DNA from 3 places in the Amycolatopsis sp. NPDC089917 genome. Region 1 is predicted to be linked to each of the others. Evidence: riboswitches for the same ligand, from Rfam matches in the RefSeq annotation. Region 1 holds a riboswitch; each other region holds the start of a gene.
The links. A riboswitch is a leader RNA that binds a small molecule or an ion and turns the genes downstream of it on or off. The one in region 1 is predicted to bind cobalamin.

Region 1 (3,771 bases):
TGTATTCGGACGTCCTCGCCTCCCGGACACCCGATCTCGACGCGGCGTCGACGCTTCTCGCCGCGCTCGTGACGGGAATACCCGGCCGCCCCCAGTAGTCGTGGTGAACATGGACTTCGGTATCGCGACCGCAGTGACCGACGAGGGAATCCGGCCGCACGTGCTGGCCGCCGCTCTGGAGGAGAAGGGTTTCGACTCCCTCTACCTCCCCGAACACTCGCACATCCCGGTCAGCCGGGAGAGCCCGTACCCCGGCGGTGAGCTGCCGCGAGGCGCCGTCCGCAATCTCGATCCGTTCGTGGCGCTGGCCGCCGCCGCGACGGTCACCTCGAACCTCCGGCTCGGCACCGCGGTCGCCCTGATGATCCAGCGCGACCTGTTCTACACGGCCAAGGAGATCGCCAGCCTCGACTTGCTCTCCGACGGGCGGGTGGTCTTCGGCGTCGGGGCGGGCTGGAACATCGAGGAGATGCGCAACCACGGCGTCGACCCGCGGACGCGGGGCGCGCTGCTGACCGAGCAGCTCCAGGCGCTCAAGGCGATCTGGACCCAGGACGAGGCCGAGTTCCACGGCAAGCACATCGACTTCGACCCGGTCTACTCCTGGCCGAAACCCGTGCGGAAACCGCATACGCCGATCTATGTCGCCGGTCAGGGCCCGGCCGGGCTCAAACGGCTCGCCGAGCACGCCGACGGCTGGCTGCCGCATTCCGTGACCCCGCCGGAAGAATTGCGCCGCGTCCGGTCCTGGCTCGCCGATCAGGGCCGCGAAGACGTCCGGATCAGCGTGTTCGGCGCTCCGGCCGATCCCGGCCTGTTGCGACGTCTCGCGGGCGCGGGGGTCGACGAGGTCTCGCTCATCCTGCCGACGCTGCCCGAGACGGAGACCTTGGAGCAGCTCGACAAACTGGCGAAGACCATCGCGCCGCTTCGCGCCTGACGGCTCGTGAGGGGTAAGTGCCGTTAGGGCGGACCGGTCTTTGCCTGCCTGCCGCTGACCTGCACGGGGCTGGGCGTCCGGAATCCTCCCCGCTCGACCGCACCGGCATCCAGCACAAGCGTCACCCCGAGCCGGGTGTGAAGGTAGTGAAGGAGGCCTTCACGGACCCTGGGTCCCTCAAGGGGGCCTTCAGGTACCACTCACGAGGTCACGTCACGGGCAGGTGAGCACCGGCGCCTGCGGACGGCCACCGCCGTGCAGGTCGCCCAGCGGAACCCGGGCCAGGCCGAGGATCGCCTGCGCGGTCGCGCGCGGGGCGGTCGCCGGGTTCAGGCCGGTGGCGTCGTAGGCGATCGCGCCGCGGTCCGCCTCGGCGCCGGCGCAGCCGGTTTGCAGCGACCGCAGGAACTCCCGAGCCTTGACCGCGGCGGCGGGACGGTGACCCGCCAGCGCTTCGGCGGAGAGGCCGGTGCTGTTGGCGTTCGGCGCGTTGGTGCCGACGCCGAAGCCGCCGTTCGCGTGCTGCTTGGTGACCAGCCAGGAGGTGCCTTCGCGGGCGTTCGTCGCGTCACCGGTGGCGCGCAGGGCCTGCACGACCATCGCGGTCGAGTCGACGTCGCCGGTGCACGTCGCCTCGCCGAAGTTCAGCGGGAATCCGCCGTCCGCGCACTGGGTGCCCGCCAGGAACGACACGGCCGACGCGGGCGCGCCCGCCGGGGTGCGGTCCAGCGCCAGCAGCGCGAGCGATTGCGAGAAGGCGTTGGAGTAGTCGCCGTATTCGGAGCGATCGGAGAACCGGCCGGACGGCGTGAGCAGCGAGAGCAGGCCCGCCTTCAGGTCGACGCCGCCGAACGACGCCGGGTTCTTGCCCCGGATCTGCGCGGCGAGCAGCAGTTTGGCGTGCGCGCCCGCGTACGCCTCGGCGCCGCTGCCGACGTAGCCGGTGGTGATCTCCGGCTTCGCCAGCCAGGCGATCGCCTTGCCCGCGTTCGTGTCGGACACGCCGGCGGCGGCGAACGCGAAGATCGCGTCGATCGTCAAGCCCTGGTCGGGGAACTTCTGGCCGCCGAAGTCGGCCTCGAACCTTTCCCCGTCGGTCAGCTGCCTGGCGAGCCAGCCCGCGGCGGCGTCCGCCTTGTTCGGGGTGGCGGCGGCCGCCGGGGCGGCGACCAGACCGATGCCGCACAGCACGGCGACAGCGAGGACCAAACGTCTCATGAGAACCCTTTCCCGCATTTCCACGACAGGAGTCGGTGACACCGCGCGACGTGGGTGACCGGGCTCGCCTGGAGGGCATACCGTTGCGGGACAGCGCCGGACTCTCACCGGACTTCCCCCACGACCGCGCTGAATCGGACGAACCGAAGACTCTCATCCCGGACGGGCGCCGGGGTACCGCCGGGCGCGAGTAACGCTGTGATCCTGGCAACCGACCTGCTCAGCGGTGCCTGCCGGAGGTAATCGGGTGTTAACCTCGGCGGGCTCGACAACCGAATACCGCCGCCCGTGACGGGGAAGCCGGTCGAAATCCGGCGCTGTCGCGCAACCGTGGGCCCTTCACCAGGGCGAGCCGGGGTGCCGAACGGGCGGATGAACCAACCAGAAGTCCGAACCACTGTCGCGATAAACAGGGGTGACTGCGGCGTCCCGCGCCTGTCCTCCGTCATGCCGCAAGGAGGAGTCATGCGCCGCGGGTCCCTGGCCGCCCTGGCCTTCGCCGTCAGCGTCGGCGTCGTCGCCGCGCTGCTCACCGGGACGGCGACGGCCGCGAACGATCCCGGCGCCGCGAAGTCGAACTCCCGCTGGCTCGCGACGAAACTGAAGCCGGACGGCACGCTCGAGAACCCCAACGGCGGCACCTTGCCGGATCACGGCCTGATGATCGACGTGCTGTTCTCGATGTACGCGTCCGGTGACGGCGCGAAGGCCGAGCCGATCGTGAAGTTCCTCGACGACCAGGGCCACGCCACCGACTACTTCACCTGGGACGGGTTCATCCCCGGCGCCGGGTTCGACAACGTCATCGTCGGCGGCGCCATGGCCAAGACCCTGGTCGCCGCCGAGGTCTCCGGCCGGAACCCGCGGAACTTCGACGGCTACGACCTGGTCGCCGAGACCCAGAACGCGATCATGCGGGGCGGGCCCGACAAGGGACGGGTCAGCGACTACACGAAGAATCCCGACCTCACCGGCCCGATCAGCAACAACGCCAACATGTTCGGCCAGGCGCTCGGCGTGATCGGGCTCGCCGCCGCGGGCGAGAACGACCAGCTCGCGATCGACAAGCTGGTGACCCAGCAGTGTTCCGAGGGCTACTTCCGCGTCTTCTTCGCCTACATTCCGACGACGGAGACCGGCGACCACGTCACCCCGGACAAGCACAAGGTCTCGACCTGTGACGAGGGCAAACCGCTCGACCTCTCGCCGTCCGACGGCGACGCCACCGGTCTCGGTCTCTCGGCGATGCTGGCCGCCAAGAAGGCGGGCGCGGCCGGGCTCGACACCCCGATCGCCAAAGCCGTCTCGTGGATCAAAGCGAACCAGACCCCCGGCGGCGGCTGGGGCGGCGGAGTCGGCACCGAGGCGCCGAACACCAACAGCACCGGCATGATCCTCCAGGGGCTCGCCGAGGCGGGTGGCGCGGACGCGGCGGTCGACAAGGGCGTGCGGTACCTCAAGTCCGCCCAAGCGAACGCCGCGTCCGACTCCGGCAACAGGCTCGCGGGCGACCTCGGCGCGATCGCGTACAACCCGGCTTCCTACGAGGCCGCACGGACCTCGGGTATCAGCGGGCTCGACACCTGGATCCGCGCGAGCGCCCAGGCTTCGCT
Region 2 (3,771 bases), on a different contig from region 1:
GCATCGACTGCATCAACCAGATCAAGATCGAGAACCCGCACCTGTGGACCGAGGAGTTCCAGGCCGAGGTCCGCGGCATGCTGACCGAGGCGTGCGAGCTCGAGGTCGCCTACGCCCGCGACACCATGCCGCGCGGCATGCTCGGGCTGTCGGCCGAGCTGATCGAGCAGTACATGCACTTCATCACCGACCGGCGGGCGCAGCAGATCGGCCTCGCGCCGATCTTCGGCGAGACGGAGAACCCGTTCCCGTGGATGTCGGAGGCGATGGACCTCAAGAAGGAGAAGAACTTCTTCGAGACCCGCGTCATCGAGTACCAGTCCGGTGGCGCCCTCGACTGGGACTGACAGTCCACCCGTAGTACATGAAGGCCCCCTTCCTTGCGCCCAGGTACGGAAGGGGGCCTTCATGTACCTGGGCACAAGACGACAGCGGCGCTTCCCGAGCGTCGAGTCCGTGAGGGCCTCCTTGAGGGACTCTGGGTCCCTCAAGGAGGCCTTCACGGACTTGGCACCGGGGGCACCGGGGGCAAAAGGGCACTTTCGGTACTTCCGGGTTCAGGCTCGGGCGAAGTGCGGTTCCGCCGCTTCCAAGCGCGGCACCGGGACGCCCAGCCGCCGCGCTTCGGCCAGGGTGTCCCGGCAGACCTCGCGCGGCTCCTCCGCGTCGGGGTCGGAGTGCGCCGCGAGACTCACGCGCGCCACGGCGACATGAGCGGTCAGCCAGGCGAGAACGGGGGCCGTCAGCCAGGCCGCGCGGAACGGCAGCACGGCGACCCGGTGCCGTCGCAGGTCGAGGCCGCGCGCTTCGAGGAGCGGCAGCAGCTCGCGGCCGGTCAGCAACCCCTCCCGCAGGTCGCCCGCCGACCCGGCCAGCTCGGACAGGGAACCTCGCCGCAGGCCCTGCGAGAGCAGGCCGGCGTCCGACGCGAAATGGACCCACAGCCAGCCGCGGAAGTCCGGCCGCTCCTTGATCCGGAGCCCGGCCGCGCGAAACGCCTGGCGCACGGCCTTCTCCCGATCGGTCGGGGGACGGCCGAGGGTGCCGAAGATGACCGACGGCATCAGCATCCCGCGAAGCACGCCGTTCGCGGCGAAACCGCCACCGGCCTGGGGAAAGCCCCAGGCGATCCGGTCGAGCGGGAGCGGGCCGATCGCGGCCGTCGGCTCGGTCCAGATGTTGCCGAAGACCAGCACCGTGGCCCGGCCGACGCGCGGAGCCAGGAATTCCGTCGCCTCCGGCAGGCGGTGGTGCGAAACGCTGAGCACGATCAGGTCGAAATCGTGGTCCGGCTCCAGTGTCTCGCGGAGGCGCACCGGCCACTTCTCGACGACGCGCCGCCCCCACATCCGGCGCCGCGTATCGAGCAGGTCGAGGTCCACCGCGTCCCCGTACGTCGCCGCGCGACCCGGCCGGACGTAGAACTCGACGTCATGTCCCGCCTTGTGCAGGGCCCAGCCGTAGATGGTGGCGATCACGCCTCTTCCGAACATCAAGATCTTCAAGGTGAACCTCGCGGGGTACGATCGAACTGGAGATTATCTCCACTTCGAAAATATGGAGATGATCTCCAGTTGTCAACGCGAGGGAGCGCATGACCGCCGACAAGCCGCTGCGGGCCGACGCCCGGCGCAAGCGCGAGGCCCTGCTCGCCAAGGCCCGGGAGCTCTTCCAGGCCGGATGCTTCTTCGACCTGCGCTTCGACGACTTCGCCTGCCTGGCAGGCGTGGGCACCGGCACGCTTTACCGCCACTTCCCCACCAGGGAAGCGCTGGCCGAGGCGGTCTACCACGGAGAAGTCGCCGCGCTGTGCGACCGCGCCCGGCATCTCCAGGCCTCGCTGCCCGCGGCGGAGGCTCTGGCGACCTTCCTCCGCGACATGGTCGACCACATAGGCGCCCACGAAGGCCTGGCCAGGACGCTGGCCACGCTCATGGCCGATCGTTCGGGCGCTCTCGCCGAGGGCAGCCGAGCGCTGGAAGAGGCCGTCACCGCCCTGGTGGCCGACGCCGTGCGGGACGGCGCCATTCGCGACGACGTCGACGCCGGAGCCGTGCTGATGGCGCTGCACGGCATCGGCGCGGCCCATGACCGTCCCGGGTGGCGGGCCGAGGCCGACGGTGTCGTCACCCTTCTGCTGGACGGGCTGCGCCGCTCACGCTGACCGACTTTGCTCACATTCGAGCAGTCCCGTAGCGGGCCTCGGTACGCTCCAGGGTGCTACTGGTTCGCCCGGCCTCCCAGGCCGGTCGAGGTAACAGGGAACCCGGTGAGAATCCGGGACTGCCCCGCAGCGGTATGTGGGAACGAAAGCCGTCACCGTGCGAGACACGGTAAAGCACTGGGTATGGCACCCGGGAAGCGACGGCCGGTAGGAGCGAGCACGTCGCCCACGAGTCCGAAGACCTGCCCGTGGTACGCGCGCCGACGGCGTGCGTGAGTCCGGGCCTCGTGGGATGGGCACGACCGAACGGCGGTCACTCCTGCGCGCGCTCCGGGCTCCGACGACAAGCTCGCGAGGAGAGAGCTGTGACCGAAATCGGCACGACAGTGCTGGGCTATCCCCGGATCGGACCGGACCGGGAACTCAAGCGTTCGCTAGAACGCTATTGGGCTGGCAAGATCGACGAGGCCGGACTGCTGGACACCGGCCGCGCGCTGCGCACCCGGACCTGGCGGGAACTCAAGGACGCGGGGCTGGATTCCGTCCCGTCCAACACGTTCTCCCACTACGACCAGGTGCTCGACACGGCCGAGCTGTTCGGGGCGCTGCCGGAGCGCTTCACGACGCTCGGTCTTTCGCCGCTGGACACCTACTTCGCCGCCGCGCGCGGGGTGCAGGACGCGCCGGCGATGGAGATGACGAAGTGGTTCGACACGAACTACCACTACATCGTCCCCGAACTGGGCCCGGACACGACGTTCTCGCTCACCGGCACCAAACCGCTGGACGAGTACCGCGAGGCCCGCGCGATCGGCGTCGAGACCAGGCCGGTGCTCGTGGGCCCGGTGACGTTCCTGCTGCTCGCGAAGGCGACCGAAAGCGCCCCTGAGGGCTTCCGACCGCTGGATCTGCTCGACAACCTCCTCGACGGCTATGTCGAACTGTTGCGGCGCCTGCACGACGAAGGCGTCGAGTGGGTCCAGTTCGACGAGCCCGCGTTCGCGGCGGACCGCACCGAGAAAGAGCTCAACGCGCTCATCCGCGCCTACCACCGGCTCGCGAAAGCGACCGCGCGGCCGAAGATCCTGGTCGCCGGGTACTTCGGCGGCCTCGGCCGCGGTCTGGGCGTGCTCGCCCGCTCCCCGATCGACGCGATCGCCGTCGACCTCGTCACCGACGAGTCCTTTGTGGACGCCGTCGTGGCCGAGCCCGCCTTGCGCGACAAGGAGGTCCTGGCCGGGGTCGTGGACGGGCGCAACGTCTGGCGCACCGACCCGGCCCGCGCGCTCGGCCGGGCGGCGACGCTGCTCGGCACCGCGAAGTCGGTCAGCGTCTCGACGTCGTGCTCGCTGCTGCACGTGCCCTACGACGTCGAGCGGGAGGACGGGCTCCACCCGCGTCTCAAGGGCTGGCTCGCCTTCGCCAAGCAGAAGGTCGACGAGGTCGTCCTGCTCGGGCGCGCGTTGAAGGAGGACGGCGTCGATCTGTCCGCCGCACGTGCCGCGGCCGCGGACCGCGCGACGGCGGCAGACCTGGCCGACGCCGAGGTGCGCGCCCGGCTGGAGGCGCTGCGGCCGGACGACACCGTCCGCTCCCCCTATGCCCGG
Region 3 (3,771 bases), on a different contig from region 1:
CGGTTGATCACCATGTCGGCGACCTCGGGGGTGACCGGGACGTCGTCGGTGGCGACTTCGGCGAGCTTCCATGCGAACTGGTCCTCACGGGGCAGCGACTCGGCGGAACGATGGGTACGGACGGTGTGATCGATCATGGGTCCCCTCGGTTGTGAACCTTGCGGTGCGCTGCCTCCGAGCGTGGCAGCTCCGGAAAACCGTTGCCAGTACTCGCCCCTGTGAAGGTTTGTGAAGGTTCGCGAGCGTCTTGTAAAAGTTGTTACAGTCGAGGTGTGGAGAAGATGTACGCGGGTGCCCGGCTGCGCCAGCTGCGCGAAGACCGGTCCATGACCCAGTCCGAGCTGGCCAGGCTGCTGGAGATCTCGCCGAGTTACGTCAACCAGCTCGAACACAACGGCAGGCCGCTGACCCTGCCGGTCCTGCTGAAGGTCACCGAGACCTTCGGCGTGGACACCGAGTTCTTCACCGCCCGCGACACCGCCCGGCTGATCGCCGACGTACGCGAGGTGTTCGACGACAACACCGTCGGCGGCGCGATCTCCGACGCCGACGTCGACGCGCTGACCACCACCTTGCCCGACGTGGCGCGGACGCTCGTCGCCCTGCACCGCCGCTATCGGGAAGCGGTGGAGAACGTCGCCACGCTGGTGACCGAGCAGGGCTTGGACCGCTCGACCGCGCAACAGCCGCACGAGGAGATCCGTGACTGGTTCTACCTGCGCCGCAACCACGTCGCCGAACTCGACGCCCCCGCCGAAAAGCTCGCCGCCGAACTACGCCTCCACCCGGGCGAGGTCCGGAATGGACTGACGGCGGGGCTGCTGGAGCGACACGGTGTCAAGGTCACCGCCGAAACCCTGGGCCCGGACAGGCATCACTTCGACACGAAGACGAGAACACTGCGTCTCTCCCCCGCGCTGCGTCCCGGGCAGGCCGCGTTCCGGCTCGCGTCGGAACTCGCGCTGCTGGAGGCAGGCGACGTGATCGGCAGGCTCGTCGACGGCGGGAAGTTCAGCGGGGACACCGCCCGGCGGCTCGCGCGGATCGGGCTGGCCAACTACTTCGCGGGTGCGCTCGTACTGCCGTACCGCGTGTTCCTCGGCGCGGCGGAGCGGTATCGCTACGACATCACGCGGCTGTCCGATCATTTCGGCGTCGGGTTCGAAAGCGTCTGCCATCGGCTGTCCACCTTGCAGCGTCCGGGCACCCGCGGCGTGCCGTTCTCGTTCGTCCGGGTCGATCGCGCGGGCAACATCTCGAAACGCCAGTCCGCCACCGGGTTCCACTTCTCCCGGGTCGGCGGCTCGTGTCCACTGTGGATCGTCTACGAGGCGTTCGGTTCACCGGGCCGGATCGTCACCCAGATCGCCGAACTCCCGGACGGCAAGAAGTACTTCTGGCTCGCCAGGACCGTGTCCCGGGCGGCGGGCGGGCACGGCGATCCGGCGAAGACGTTCGCGATCGGGCTCGGCTGCGAACTCCGGCACGCGGAACGACTCGTGTACTCCGACGGCCTCGCGCTCGGCACCGGCGCGGCCGTCACCCCGATCGGCATGGGCTGCAAGGTCTGCGAGCGGCCCGCGTGCCCGCAGCGCGCCTTCCCCGCGATCGGGAAGCCGATGCGGATCGACGAGCATTCGTCCAGCCTGCTGCCCTACCCGCCACTCGGCTGAGGCGTACGCCACACCATCGACATAGTCGGACTTCCTACTTTATGGTGTCCACAGGTCTGCGGTGCAGGGAAGCCGGTGCGAATCCGGCGCGGTCCCGCCACTGTGACCGGGGAGCGGCGCTCCCGCAGAGAAGGCCACTGGCGCGAGCCGGGAAGGCCGGAGCCGCCGCGGATCCGGGAGCCAGGATACCGGCCGCAGACGTCCGTGTTCGTCCACGAGGATGGAGCTGAACGCATGCGGATTCTTCCTGCCTGCGCGAAAGTCGCCGACCCGCCACCACCCCGGCGGTAAGTCGTCCGTACTCCCCTGCCCGGCCGCCGATCGCGGTCCCGGGCGGCTCCGTCCTGCGCACTTTCGGAAAGGGCATCCATGAGCACCGAACTCAGTCACTTCGTCGGCGGCAAGCCGGTACCGGGGACGTCCGGCCGGTTCGCCGACGTCTTCGACCCCAGCACCGGCGCGGTCCAGGCCCGCGTCCCGCTCGCGTCGGCCGCCGAGGTCGCCGGCGTGGTCGCCGACGCGGCGCAGGCCAAGCTCGACTGGGCGCGCTGGAACCCGCAGAAGCGGGCCCGCGTGCTGATGAAGTTCGTCGACCTCGTCCGGGCCGAAGAGGATTCGCTCGCCAGGCTGCTCGCGTCCGAGCACGGCAAGACCGTGCCCGACGCGCGCGGCGACATCCAGCGCGGGCTCGAAGTGGTCGAGTTCGCCATCGGCGTCCCGCATCTGCTCAAGGGCGAGTACAGCGACAGCGCGGGCACCGGCATCGACGTCTACTCGATGCGGCAGCCGCTCGGCGTGGTCGCCGGGATCACGCCGTTCAACTTCCCCGCGATGATCCCGCTCTGGAAGGCCGCCCCGGCGATCGCCTGCGGGAACGCCTTCGTGCTCAAGCCGTCCGAACGCGACCCGTCGGTCCCGCTGCGGCTGGCGGAACTGTTCCTCGAAGCCGGTCTGCCGCCGGGCGTGTTCAACGTGGTCAACGGCGACAAGGAAGCCGTGGACGCGCTGCTGACCGACCCGCGCGTCGAGGCGGTCGGCTTCGTCGGCTCGTCGTCGATCGCCGAGTACATCTACACGACCGCCGCCGCGCACGGGAAGCGCGCGCAGTGCTTCGGCGGCGCCAAGAACCACATGATCGTGATGCCGGACGCCGACCTCGACCAGGTCGTCGACGCGCTCATCGGCGCCGGATACGGCTCCGCGGGCGAACGGTGCATGGCGATCTCGGTCGCCGTCCCGGTCGGCGAGGCCACCGCCGACGCGCTGGCCGCCCGGCTGACCGAACGTGTCAAGACGTTGAAGGTCGGTGCCTCGCTCGACGAAACGGCCGACTTCGGGCCGCTGGTCACCGCCGAAGCCGTCCAGCGGGTCCGCGACTACATCGACGTCGGTGTCGCCGAAGGAGCGAAGCTGCTCGTCGACGGGCGCGGGACCACTGTGGACGGTCACGAGAACGGTTTCTTCCTCGGCGGCTGCCTGTTCGACCACGTCACCACCGACATGCGGATCTACCGCGAGGAGATCTTCGGCCCGGTGCTGTCGATCGTCCGCGCCGCCGATTACGAGGAGGCGCTGCGGCTGCCCAGCGAACACGAGTACGGCAACGGCGTCGCGATCTTCACCCGCGACGGTGACACCGCGCGCGACTTCACCTCGCGGGTGAACACCGGCATGGTCGGGGTCAACGTGCCCATCCCGGTCCCGATCGCGTACCACACCTTCGGCGGCTGGAAGCGCTCCGGTTTCGGCGATCTCAACCAGCACGGGCCGGACTCGATCCGCTTCTACACCAAGACCAAGACGGTCACCTCGCGCTGGCCTTCCGGTACCAAGGAAGGCGCCAGCTTCGTCATCCCGACGATGAGCTGAGGCCGCGATGAGACTGACCGACGAACAGCGCGCCCTGCGCGAGACAGCGGCGGAGTTCGCCGCGGAACACCTCGCGCCGCACGCGATCGAATGGGACCAGGCCAAGCACTTCCCGGTCGACGTCCTGCGCAAGGCGGCCCAGCTGGGCATGGGCGGCGTCTACCTGCCCGAAGACCTCGGAGGCTCCGCGCTCGGACGGCTCGACGGCGTCCTCGTCTTCGAGGCGCTC

Region 2: it holds a riboswitch for cobalamin, as region 1 does, so the genes downstream of both, metE (5-methyltetrahydropteroyltriglutamate--homocysteine S-methyltransferase) here and AB0N89_RS26510 (prenyltransferase/squalene oxidase repeat-containing protein) in region 1, are expected to answer to the same signal.
Region 3: it holds a riboswitch for cobalamin, as region 1 does, so the genes downstream of both, AB0N89_RS03230 (CoA-acylating methylmalonate-semialdehyde dehydrogenase) here and AB0N89_RS26510 (prenyltransferase/squalene oxidase repeat-containing protein) in region 1, are expected to answer to the same signal.

The regions. Positions count from the first base shown of each region.
Region 1 is NZ_JBFBGL010000039.1:60,409-64,179, forward strand. Features, by position in the region: gene AB0N89_RS26500 (QsdR family transcriptional regulator) at 1-98, shown strand, start outside; gene AB0N89_RS26505 (LLM class F420-dependent oxidoreductase) at 110-940, shown strand; gene AB0N89_RS26510 (prenyltransferase/squalene oxidase repeat-containing protein) at 1,154-2,158, opposite strand; cobalamin riboswitch at 2,190-2,317, opposite strand; cobalamin riboswitch at 2,453-2,520, shown strand; gene AB0N89_RS26515 (hypothetical protein) at 2,624-3,771, shown strand, end outside.
Region 2 is NZ_JBFBGL010000100.1:16,302-20,072, reverse strand. Features, by position in the region: gene AB0N89_RS38790 (ribonucleotide-diphosphate reductase subunit beta) at 1-347, shown strand, start outside; gene AB0N89_RS38785 (2-dehydropantoate 2-reductase N-terminal domain-containing protein) at 558-1,505, opposite strand; gene AB0N89_RS38780 (TetR/AcrR family transcriptional regulator) at 1,595-2,164, shown strand; cobalamin riboswitch at 2,208-2,429, shown strand; gene metE (5-methyltetrahydropteroyltriglutamate--homocysteine S-methyltransferase) at 2,530-3,771, shown strand, end outside.
Region 3 is NZ_JBFBGL010000002.1:233,946-237,716, reverse strand. Features, by position in the region: gene AB0N89_RS03240 (MmgE/PrpD family protein) at 1-137, opposite strand, end outside; gene AB0N89_RS03235 (short-chain fatty acyl-CoA regulator family protein) at 273-1,673, shown strand; cobalamin riboswitch at 1,699-1,885, shown strand; gene AB0N89_RS03230 (CoA-acylating methylmalonate-semialdehyde dehydrogenase) at 2,043-3,542, shown strand; gene AB0N89_RS03225 (acyl-CoA dehydrogenase family protein) at 3,550-3,771, shown strand, end outside.